Regions from separate parts of the Mesorhizobium sp. M0833 genome, predicted to be linked through region 2. Evidence: riboswitches for the same ligand, from Rfam matches in the RefSeq annotation. Region 2 holds a riboswitch; the other holds the start of a gene.
The links. A riboswitch is a leader RNA that binds a small molecule or an ion and turns the genes downstream of it on or off. The one in region 2 is predicted to bind S-adenosylmethionine.
Positions count from the first base shown of each region.

Region 1: it holds a riboswitch for S-adenosylmethionine, as region 2 does, so the genes downstream of both, metX (homoserine O-acetyltransferase MetX) here and NKH98_RS00905 (O-succinylhomoserine sulfhydrylase) in region 2, are expected to answer to the same signal.

Region 1 covers NZ_JAMYOQ010000014.1:39,564-44,292, forward strand. The annotation lists gene NKH98_RS17480 (SDR family NAD(P)-dependent oxidoreductase) at 1-207, opposite strand, end outside; gene NKH98_RS17485 (DUF1330 domain-containing protein) at 504-800, shown strand; gene metW (methionine biosynthesis protein MetW) at 826-1,440, opposite strand; gene metX (homoserine O-acetyltransferase MetX) at 1,499-2,668, opposite strand; SAM riboswitch at 2,764-2,841, opposite strand; gene hisC (histidinol-phosphate transaminase) at 2,980-4,089, shown strand; gene NKH98_RS17505 (prephenate/arogenate dehydrogenase family protein) at 4,096-4,729, shown strand, end outside.
Region 2 covers NZ_JAMYOQ010000001.1:196,405-201,133, reverse strand. The annotation lists gene mmsB (multiple monosaccharide ABC transporter permease) at 1-665, shown strand, start outside; gene araD1 (AraD1 family protein) at 857-1,849, shown strand; gene NKH98_RS00910 (2'-deoxycytidine 5'-triphosphate deaminase) at 1,905-2,999, opposite strand; SAM riboswitch at 3,135-3,212, shown strand; gene NKH98_RS00905 (O-succinylhomoserine sulfhydrylase) at 3,283-4,473, shown strand; gene NKH98_RS00900 (ceramide glucosyltransferase) at 4,510-4,729, opposite strand, start outside.

The sequences.
Region 1 (4,729 bases), on a different contig from region 2:
GACCTTATCGGGGGCGGAGTCCACCGTCGCATCGACCGCGAGCGTCTTCACGCCCGAGACCTCCCAGGCAAATTGCGCCAGGGCCTGTTTTCCGCGGGCGACGGCCAGCACCGTCGCTCTCTCGTTGAGGGCGGCCTCCGCGATGGAGCGGCCGACCCCACGGCTGCCTCCTACGACTACAACATTCTGACCTTGCAACGATCCCATGGATCACCTCTCTGTTCCCGGCCGCCGGACCATCCAGGCGCGCTCATCGATAAGGACAGCGCAGGCGTGCGGAAATCATCGGCGCCAGGCGGAAATATTTTTCAGGTGACAGCAGGGCTCGCCCACGGCCCTGTTCGGAGCAGCAACGGCAGAGGCGCGTCGGTTTTGTATTCAGTGTCATTACCGCGGCGGTAATCGACCAGTGTGCAAGGTCTCGGCAAACTGCTCCCATCAAGCCGGTTGTCCGGCTTCGACCACCAGGGAGTACAGCCATGACCGCCTAGGCCGTCGCCCATATACGCCAGGTCACGCCGGGGCCGCAGATCGTCGAGTACCTGCACAAGATCGATGCGACGCTGGAGCCGTTTGGCGGGCGCTTCATCGTGCATGGCAGCGAGGTGGAAGTCGTTGAAAACACCTGGCCGGGCTACCTCGTCATGATCGAATTTCCAGACATGCAGCAGCCGCGCGCATGGTACCGCTCGCCCGCCTATCAGGAGATATTGCCGCTGCGCACCGACAATTCTCAGTCCGACGTGGTCCTGGTCGATGGCGTTGCGCATCCGCACAAGGCCACCGACGTTCTCGAATAAGGGGACGATCTGCGACGACTGGCTCTTATCGTTTCAGCAGAAACACCGCCTGCTGGCCGAAAAAATTCCAGAACCACCACGGCATCGAGAAGCCGATCCGCTGGCCATTGGCGTCGAGCGCGGTCGCCTTTTCCACCGTCGCGCCAAGCTCGTCGCACAGATTGACGAAATCGCGAATGGTGCAGAAATGGATGTTGGGGGTGTCATACCAAGAATAGGGCAGGTCCTTGGTCACCGGCATGCGGCCGTTGAACAGTAGCGAAAAGCGCACCCGCCAGTGACCGAAATTTGGGAATGAGACGATGGCGCGGTTGCCGATCCTGAGCAGTTCGTCGAGCACCAATTTCGGATTGCGGGTCGCCTGCAAGGTCTGCGACAAGACGACGAAGTCGAAGCCCTTGTCGGGATAGAATTGGAGATCCTTGTCGGCATCGCCCTGGATGACCGACAGGCCGCGCGCCACGCATTCGTTGACGCCGCGCTGCGACAGTTCCAGCCCGCGACCGTCGACCTTCTTGGTCGCCTGCAGCAATTCGAGCAGCAGGCCGTCGCCGGAACCGACGTCCAGTACCCGCGACTGCGGCGGGATGAGATCGGCGACGACCTCGAGGTCGACGCGCTGTGCGCGGTTGACGCTCATGGGCTCGTCACTTGCCTGGCGCATGGCCCTGATCCGAAAAGTCTGCAACTTTTCGGGGTCATGCGCCGAGCCCTCTGGCCCGCGCCGCCGAGGCGATGAAGCCTTTGATGGCGGCGAACAGTTCCGGCTCGTCGAGCAGGAAGGCGTCGTGGCCACGGTCGGTCTCGATCTCGACGAACGATACCGAGGCGCCGGCCGCGTTCAGCGCGTGCACGACCGAGCGGCTCTCCTCGGTCGGGAACAGCCAGTCGCTGGTGAACGAAACCAGGCAGAAGCGCGTCTTGGTGCCGGCGAAGGCATCGGCCAACCGGCCGCCATGGTCGGCGGCGAGATCGAAATAGTCCATCGCCCGGGTCATGTAGAGATAGGAGTTGGCATCGAAGCGATCGACGAAGGTCATGCCCTGATGGCGCAGATAGCTCTCGATCTGGAAGTCGGCATCGAAGCCGAAGGTCAGGGCTTCGCGATCCTGAAGGTTGCGGCCGAACTTGCGGTGCAGCGCTGCTTCCGACAGATAGGTGATGTGAGCGGCCATGCGCGCCACCGCCAGCCCCTTTTCCGGCCGCTTGCCGTGCTCGAAGTATTTGCCGCCATGCCAGTCCGGGTCGGCCATCACTGCCTGCCTGCCGACCTCGTGGAAAGCGATGTTCTGCGAAGAATGGCGGGCGCCGGTGGCGATCGGCAGCGCCGAGAAGACGCGCTCGGGATAGCTCGAGGCCCATTGCAGCACCTGCATGCCGCCCATCGAGCCGCCCAGCACGCTGAACAGCTGTTCGATACCGAAATGCTCGACCAGCATCAGCTGCGCGCGCACCATGTCGCGGATGGTGATGATCGGCAGGTCGAGCCCGTAGGGCTTCGCGGTGGCGGGATTGGTCGAGGCGGGGCCGGTGGAGCCGAGACAGCCGCCGATGACGTTTGACGAGATGACGAAGAAACGGTCCGTGTCGATGATCTTGCCGGGGCCGATCAGCACTTCCCACCAGCCCGGCTTTCCGGTCACCGGATTGGTGTTGGCGACGTGCTGGTCGCCGGTCAGCGCATGGCAGACGAGGATGGCGTTGGAGCGCTCGTCGTTGAGCGTGCCATAGGTCTGGTAGGCGATCTGGAACGGCGACAGCAGCGTGCCGGCGTCGAGCTTGAGCGGCTTGTCGGCGCCGAAACGCAACACCGGGCTCGAGGGCTGGTCGGCCTCGTTGTTGGTTTTTCGCGCGCGCAAAGCGACCATCACATCTCCTTGCCCGGCCTTCAGTTGTCCACCGCCGGTCTGGGCAACAACCAGCCAGGGCAACAAAAAACCGGCCATGCCTTCGCAAAGCCGGTTACAAGATGCAAACGGCCCTTTAGCAAGTTGTTTAACGTGGCTGCAAGCCGACCGGCCAAATCACCACGGAACTTTCGCTGCTCTTCTAGGACCGACGCATGGCTTCGTCAACGGCAAGTTCTTGATCCCGATTTGCCGGCCCTCGACATTCCGGGCCACGGCTTGTATTTCCGCTGCGGCCTCCGGATGGAGGCACTCTCGACGGATTTCATGGAATGAGCCAGATACCGGATCAGACACGCCCAAGGCCCCGCGCCGGCATCATGGATATCGAAGCCTATGTGCCCGGCAAGAGCACGGCGCCTGAAGGTGTCGCCAAGGTCCATAAATTGTCGTCAAATGAGAACCCGCTCGGTCCTTCGCCAAAGGCGATAGAGGCCGCGCGCGCGGTCGCCGACAAGCTCGCGGTCTATCCCGACGGCAGCGCCAGGCGCCTGCGGGAAGCGATCGCCGAGGTGCACGGGCTCAACCCGGCGAACATCGTCTGCTCCAACGGCTCCGACGAGATTCTGGGCCTGCTGGCGCAGACCTACCTCGCGCCTAGCGACGAAGCCATCATCACCGAACACGGCTTCATGGTCTACAAGATCTACATACAATCGGCCGGTGCCGTCCCGGTTACGGTCAAGGAGACCGATGAACGCGCCGATGTCGATGCAATCCTTGCCGCGGTGACGCCGCGTACCAGGATCATCTTCCTTGCCAATCCCAACAATCCAACCGGCACCTACGTGCAGTTCCAGGAGGTGCGCCGCCTGCATGCCGGCCTGCCGCGAAACGTGCTTCTGGTGCTGGATGCCGCTTACGCCGAATATGTCCGGCGCAACGACTATGAAGCCGGCGTCGAGTTGGTGGGCAGCGCGGAAAACGTGGTCATGACCCGCACTTTCTCCAAATTGGGCCTGGGCGGGGCGCGGATCGGCTGGATGTATGCGCCAACGCATATCATCGACGCGATCAACCGCGTGCGCGGGCCTTTCAACGTCAATGCGACGGCTATCGAGGCCGGTATCGCGGCGATCCGCGACCGCGTCCATATCGAGCGCAGCGTGGCGCATAACGAGACCTGGCTGGCCTGGCTGAGCGAGCAATTAAGCGGGCTCGGGCTGCGGGTGACACCGAGCGTCGGCAATTTCATCCTTATCCACTTTCCCGAGGACAAAAAGCATTCGGCGGCTGCTGCCGACGACTACCTCAGTGCGCGCGGCTACATATTGCGGCGCGTTTCCGGCTACGGTTTTCCGAACGCGCTGCGCATGAGCATCGGCACCGAAGAGGCCAACCGCGGCGTTGTCGCCGCACTCGCGACATTCCTGAAAAGCTAGAACACCATGACCTCACCGATGTTCGAAAAGATCGCGCTGGTCGGCATCGGCCTGATCGGCTCGTCGCTGGCCCGCGTCATCCGCCGTGAGGGGCTCGCCGGCCAAGTCGCGATTTCGACGCGCAGCGAAGCGACGCTGGCGCGGGCGAGCCTACTCGCCCTCGGCGACACCTACACGACGGATGCGAAAGAGGCGGTTCGCGATGCCGATCTGGTCGTCGTTTCGGTGCCGGTCGGCTCTTCGGGTACCGTCGCCGCGGAGATCGCGCCGGCGCTGAAGAAGGGCGCCATCCTCACCGATGTCGGCTCGACCAAAGCATCGGTGATCGCGCAGATGCAGCCGCATGTGGCTGATGGCGTGCACTTCATCCCCGGCCATCCTTTGGCCGGCACCGAAAAGTCGGGACCGGATGCCGGTTTTGCCGAACTGTTCGAGAACCGCTGGTGCATCTTCACGCCGCTGCCCGGCACCGATCCCGCGGCACTGGAAAGGCTCTCGGAATTCTGGCGCCGCTGCGGCTCCAACATCGACACGATGGACCCGCAGCATCACGACATGACGCTGGCCATCGTTTCGCACCTGCCGCACATCATCGCCTATAACATCGTCGGTACCGCCGACGATCTGGAGTCGGTGACCA
Region 2 (4,729 bases):
GCAGCGGCCTCACGCTGCACCTGACGACGATCGTGATCGGCCTCGTCGCCGTGCTCGCCTATGCCTATTTCGGGCTCAGGGCACGGCGCACCCGCGAGAAGCATGGCTACGAAGCCGAGCCCTTCTCGCTGTTCGTCGTCAAGACCCTGGTGATCAGCGCGCTGGCGCTGTTTCTCGTTTACCAATTCGCCACCTATAGGGGCCTCCCCATCGTTCTCACGGTGATGGGTGTGCTGATCGCGTTGTTCGTCTTCGTTACCAAACGCATGACGATCGGCCGCCGCATCTATGCGATGGGCGGCAATGCCAAGGCAGCCCAGCTATCGGGCATCAAGACCGAACGGCTGACGTTGATGGTGTTCATCAATATGGGCGTGCTGTCGGCACTCGGCGGCCTGATTATCGCAGCGCGCCTGGGGCAGGCTGTGCCGGCGGCCGGCCTCGGCAGCGAGCTCGACGTCATCGCCGCGGTGTTCATCGGTGGCGCTTCGGCGATGGGCGGCGTCGGCCAGGTCATCGGCGCGGTGGTCGGCGGCTTCATCATGGGCGTCATGAACAACGGCATGTCGATCATGGGCGTCAATGTCGACTGGCAGCAGGTGGTCAAAGGCCTGGTGCTGCTCGGCGCCGTCGTCTTCGACGTCTACAACAAGAACAAGGCTTGAGAGGCAACCAGGAGGCATACGGGTCACATCGCGGCGCTGCCGGGCGGCGCAAAGAAGTCCCTCGAGGGACCTGATCCGCGAGCGCAATCCGGACGAAGAATTTCAATCGAGGCGCGGACAACGGTCCGAGCCGCGCCGGGCAGGGTTTGCCAAGAAAGGCACGCCAAGCCCGCAATTCAGAGAGGGTTACCATGCTGATCTCACAGATCCTCGACGACGCCGAGACGATCCGCGTCGTTGCCCGCAACGGCGGCAAGACCCGCGTCATCAACGGCGCGCGCAGCGTCTATTCGCTGGCGATGGAAGCCGCGCGCACCGGCAGCGGGCTTGTCGCCCTGATCGAGCGCAAGGGCTTCGGCGAAACCATCGATCTGGACGCAGCCTACAAGAAGGGACGACTGCTGTCGCCGATCAACCATCCCGATCCGGCGCATCTCCATCTCACCGGCACCGGGCTGACGCATCTCGGCTCCGCCGCGACCCGCGATTCCATGCACAAGAAGCTCAGCACGGACGGCGAGGAACAGCTGACCGATTCCATGAAGATGTTCCGCATGGGGCTTGAGGGTGGCAAGCCGGCGAAGGGCCAGATCGGCGTGCAGCCGGAATGGTTCTACAAGGGCAACGGCACTATGGCGGTGGCGCCCGGTGCGGCGCTTGTGTCGCCGGCCTTCGCCCAGGATGCCGGCGAGGAGCCGGAAATCGCCGGTATCTATGTGATCGGCGACGACGGCGCCCCATTCCGCGTCGGCTTCACCCTGTCGAACGAGTTTTCCGACCACGTCACCGAGCGTGTGAACTATCTCTTCCTCGCCCATTCCAAGCTGCGTAACGCTTCGTTCGGCCCGGAGATCCTGATCGGCGACCTGCCGTCCGATATCCGCGGCGCTTCACGCATCCTGCGCGACGGCAAGCTGCTTTGGGAAAAGCCGTTCCTGTCGGGCGAGGCGAACATGTCGCACACCATTGGCAATCTCGAGCATCACCACTTCAAATACTCGGCCTTCCGCCAGCCGGGTGATGTGCATGTACACATGTTCGGCACGGCGACGCTGTCCTTCGCGGACGGCATCAGGACCGAGGCCGGTGACGTATTCGAAATCGAGGCGCAGGATTTCGGCCTGCCGCTGCGCAACCCGCTTGAAATCGAGCAGCCGGTGAAGGTGGCGGTGAAGGCGCTTTGAGGCGTCGATGACAGCGTGATCTCCCCCCTCGTGGGGGAGATTGGCAGTTCCAAACTCATCGCGCGGCGCGGAAATGCTTGGACAGTTTCAGGCCCTGCGCCTGATAGTTCGAGCCGAGATCTGTGCCGTAGAGCGCCTGCGGCCGTTTCAGCATGTGCTCGTAGACCAACCGTCCGACGATCTGGCCGTGGTCGAGGATGAACGGCACTTCGTGGCTACGCACCTCGAGCACCGCCCGGCTGCCGGTGCCGCCCGACGCCGAATGGCCGAAACCCGGGTCGAAGAAACCGGCATAATGGACGCGGAACTCGCCGACCAGCGGGTCGAAAGGCGTCATTTCGGCGGCGTAGAGTGGCGGCACATGGACCGCCTCGCGCGACACCAAGATGTAGAATTCGTCCGGATCGAGCACCAGCTCGCCGGCGCCGCTTTTGTAGAGCGGCTCCCAGAAATCGACGACATCCTGCGCGGCGCGCTTGTCGACGTCGACCAGGCCGGTGTGGTGCTTGCCGCGATAGCCGACCAGCCCGTCCTTGTCGCCGTCGAGATCGATCGACAGCGCGATTCCGCCGCCTGAGATGTTGGGTGGTTCGGTGGCGACCAACATTTCGGCGCGGTGCAACTCGTGCAGCTCGCTTTCCGACAAGAGCGCATTGCCGGTGCGGAACCTGATCTGCGACAGCCGCGAGCCGGTCCGCACGATGATCGGGAAAGTGCGCGGGCTGACCTCCAGATAGAGCGGGCCTTCATAGCCAGCGGCGATCTTGTCGAACTCGTGGCCACGGTCGGTCATTACGCGGGTGAAGATATCGAGCCGTCCGGTCGAGCTTTTCGGGTTGGCGGAGGCGGAAATATGGGCGGGCAGCGCCAGGCTTTCGAGCAGCGGCACGATGTAGACGCAGCCGGTTTCCAGCACCGCACCTTCGGCGAGGTTGATCTCGTGCAGCTTCAGCCGGTCGAGCTTGTCGACAACCCTGTGGTCCGGGCCGGGCAAGAAGGAAGCACGCACTCGCCAGGCCTTGTCGCCGAGCCTGAGGTCAAGGCTGGCCGGCTGGATCTGATCGGCATCGAGCATGCGCGGCGATTTCAGCGCGCCCGTCTGGAACAGCGCGGAAATATCCTGATCGGGAAGAATGCCTGTCTGCCGCAAGGGTCTGGCTCCGTTCGAACGCCGGGCGAGGTCTTGTTCTGTCGCAGGTCCGACCGTGGACGCCTTTGGCACCTGCTTGGTACAACCCTCTTAATCATGCCGGCAATTGACGCAAGCGTGGCGCGGGTCTAAAGCTCGTTATCCCGTGGTGATTTGGCCGGTCGGCTTGCAGCCACGTTAAACAAGTCGCTAAAGGACCGTCGGGCCGCAAGGCCATATGGACCGGTTGCGACTTTCGCGGCCGGTTTTTTGTTGTTTGGACCAATTTTGGTGTTTGGATGGAATGATGACCAAGAAGCGCGACTGGAAGCCTCAGACCGCACTCGTGCATGCCGGGACGCTGCGTTCCGGCTTCGGCGAGACCTCCGAGGCGATGTATCTCACCCAAGGCTATGTCTACGAGACGGCGCAAGCGGCGGAGGCCCGCTTCAAGGGCGAGGAGCCGGGCTTCATCTATTCGCGCTATGCCAATCCGACGGTCGACATGTTTGAGAAACGCATGTGCGCGCTGGAAGGAGCCGAGGACGCGCGCGCCACGGCATCCGGCATGGCGGCGGTGACGGCAGCACTGCTGTGTAGCGCCAAGGCGGGCGACCATATCGTGGCGGCGCGCGCGCTGTTCGGCTCCTGCCGCTGGGTGATCGAGACGCTGGCGCCGAAATACGGCATCGAGGCAACGCTGGTCGACGGCACCGACATCGCCAATTGGGAAAAGGCGGTCAAGCCAAACACCAAACTGTTTTTCCTGGAAAGCCCTACCAATCCAACGCTGGAGGTAGTCGACATTGCCGCCGTCGCGGCACTTGCCAATTCGATCGGCGCCAGGCTGATCGTCGACAATGTCTTCGCTACGCCCTTGCAGCAGAAACCGCTGCAACTCGGCGCCCACATCGTCGTCTATTCGGCCACGAAGCATATTGACGGCCAGGGGCGCTGTCTTGGCGGCATCGTTCTGTCGGACAAGAAATGGATCGACGAGAACCTGCATGACTATTTCCGCCACACCGGCCCAAGCCTCTCGCCCTTCAATGCCTGGACGCTGCTGAAAGGCCTGGAGACGCTGCCGCTACGCGTACGCCAGCAGACGGAAAGTGCCGGCCGCATCGCGGATTTCCTGGCCGAGCGCCCGCAAATCGCCCGCGTCATCTATCCCGGCCGCGCCGACCACCCGCAAGCGGCCGTGGTCAAGAAGCAGATGTCGGGCGGCTCGACGCTGATTTGCTTCGATGTGAAGGGCGGCAAGCAGGCGGCCTTTGCCTTCCAGAACACACTCGACGTCGTGCTGATTTCCAACAATCTCGGCGACGCCAAGAGCCTGATCACCCATCCGGCGACGACCACACACAAGAACTTGACTGATGAAGCCCGCGCCGAGCTCGGCATCGGACCGGGAACGCTCAGGCTGTCAGTCGGCCTTGAGGACGCCGACGACCTGCTCGAAGACATCGAGCAGGCACTGAGAGTTGCCGGATAAGGGCTGGCCGAACAGAGGCGAGCGGGGACGTGCCGATCAGGCGCCGGACGGGGTCTCTTCCAGCTCCGCGACGGTCTTTGTCTGGATAGTCATCACGTTGCCGCGCCAGTCGACGGCGCCGCTCAGCCATCCGCGCGCCCAAATGGCGGGAAGCATCAGGTCTCGTGCCATCATCGCCGGGATCGTGCGCGGCGACAGGTGCCATCTCTTGGCCGAGGCCAAGGCGCATTCCGGCAGGTAGGCCGCGACCAGCACG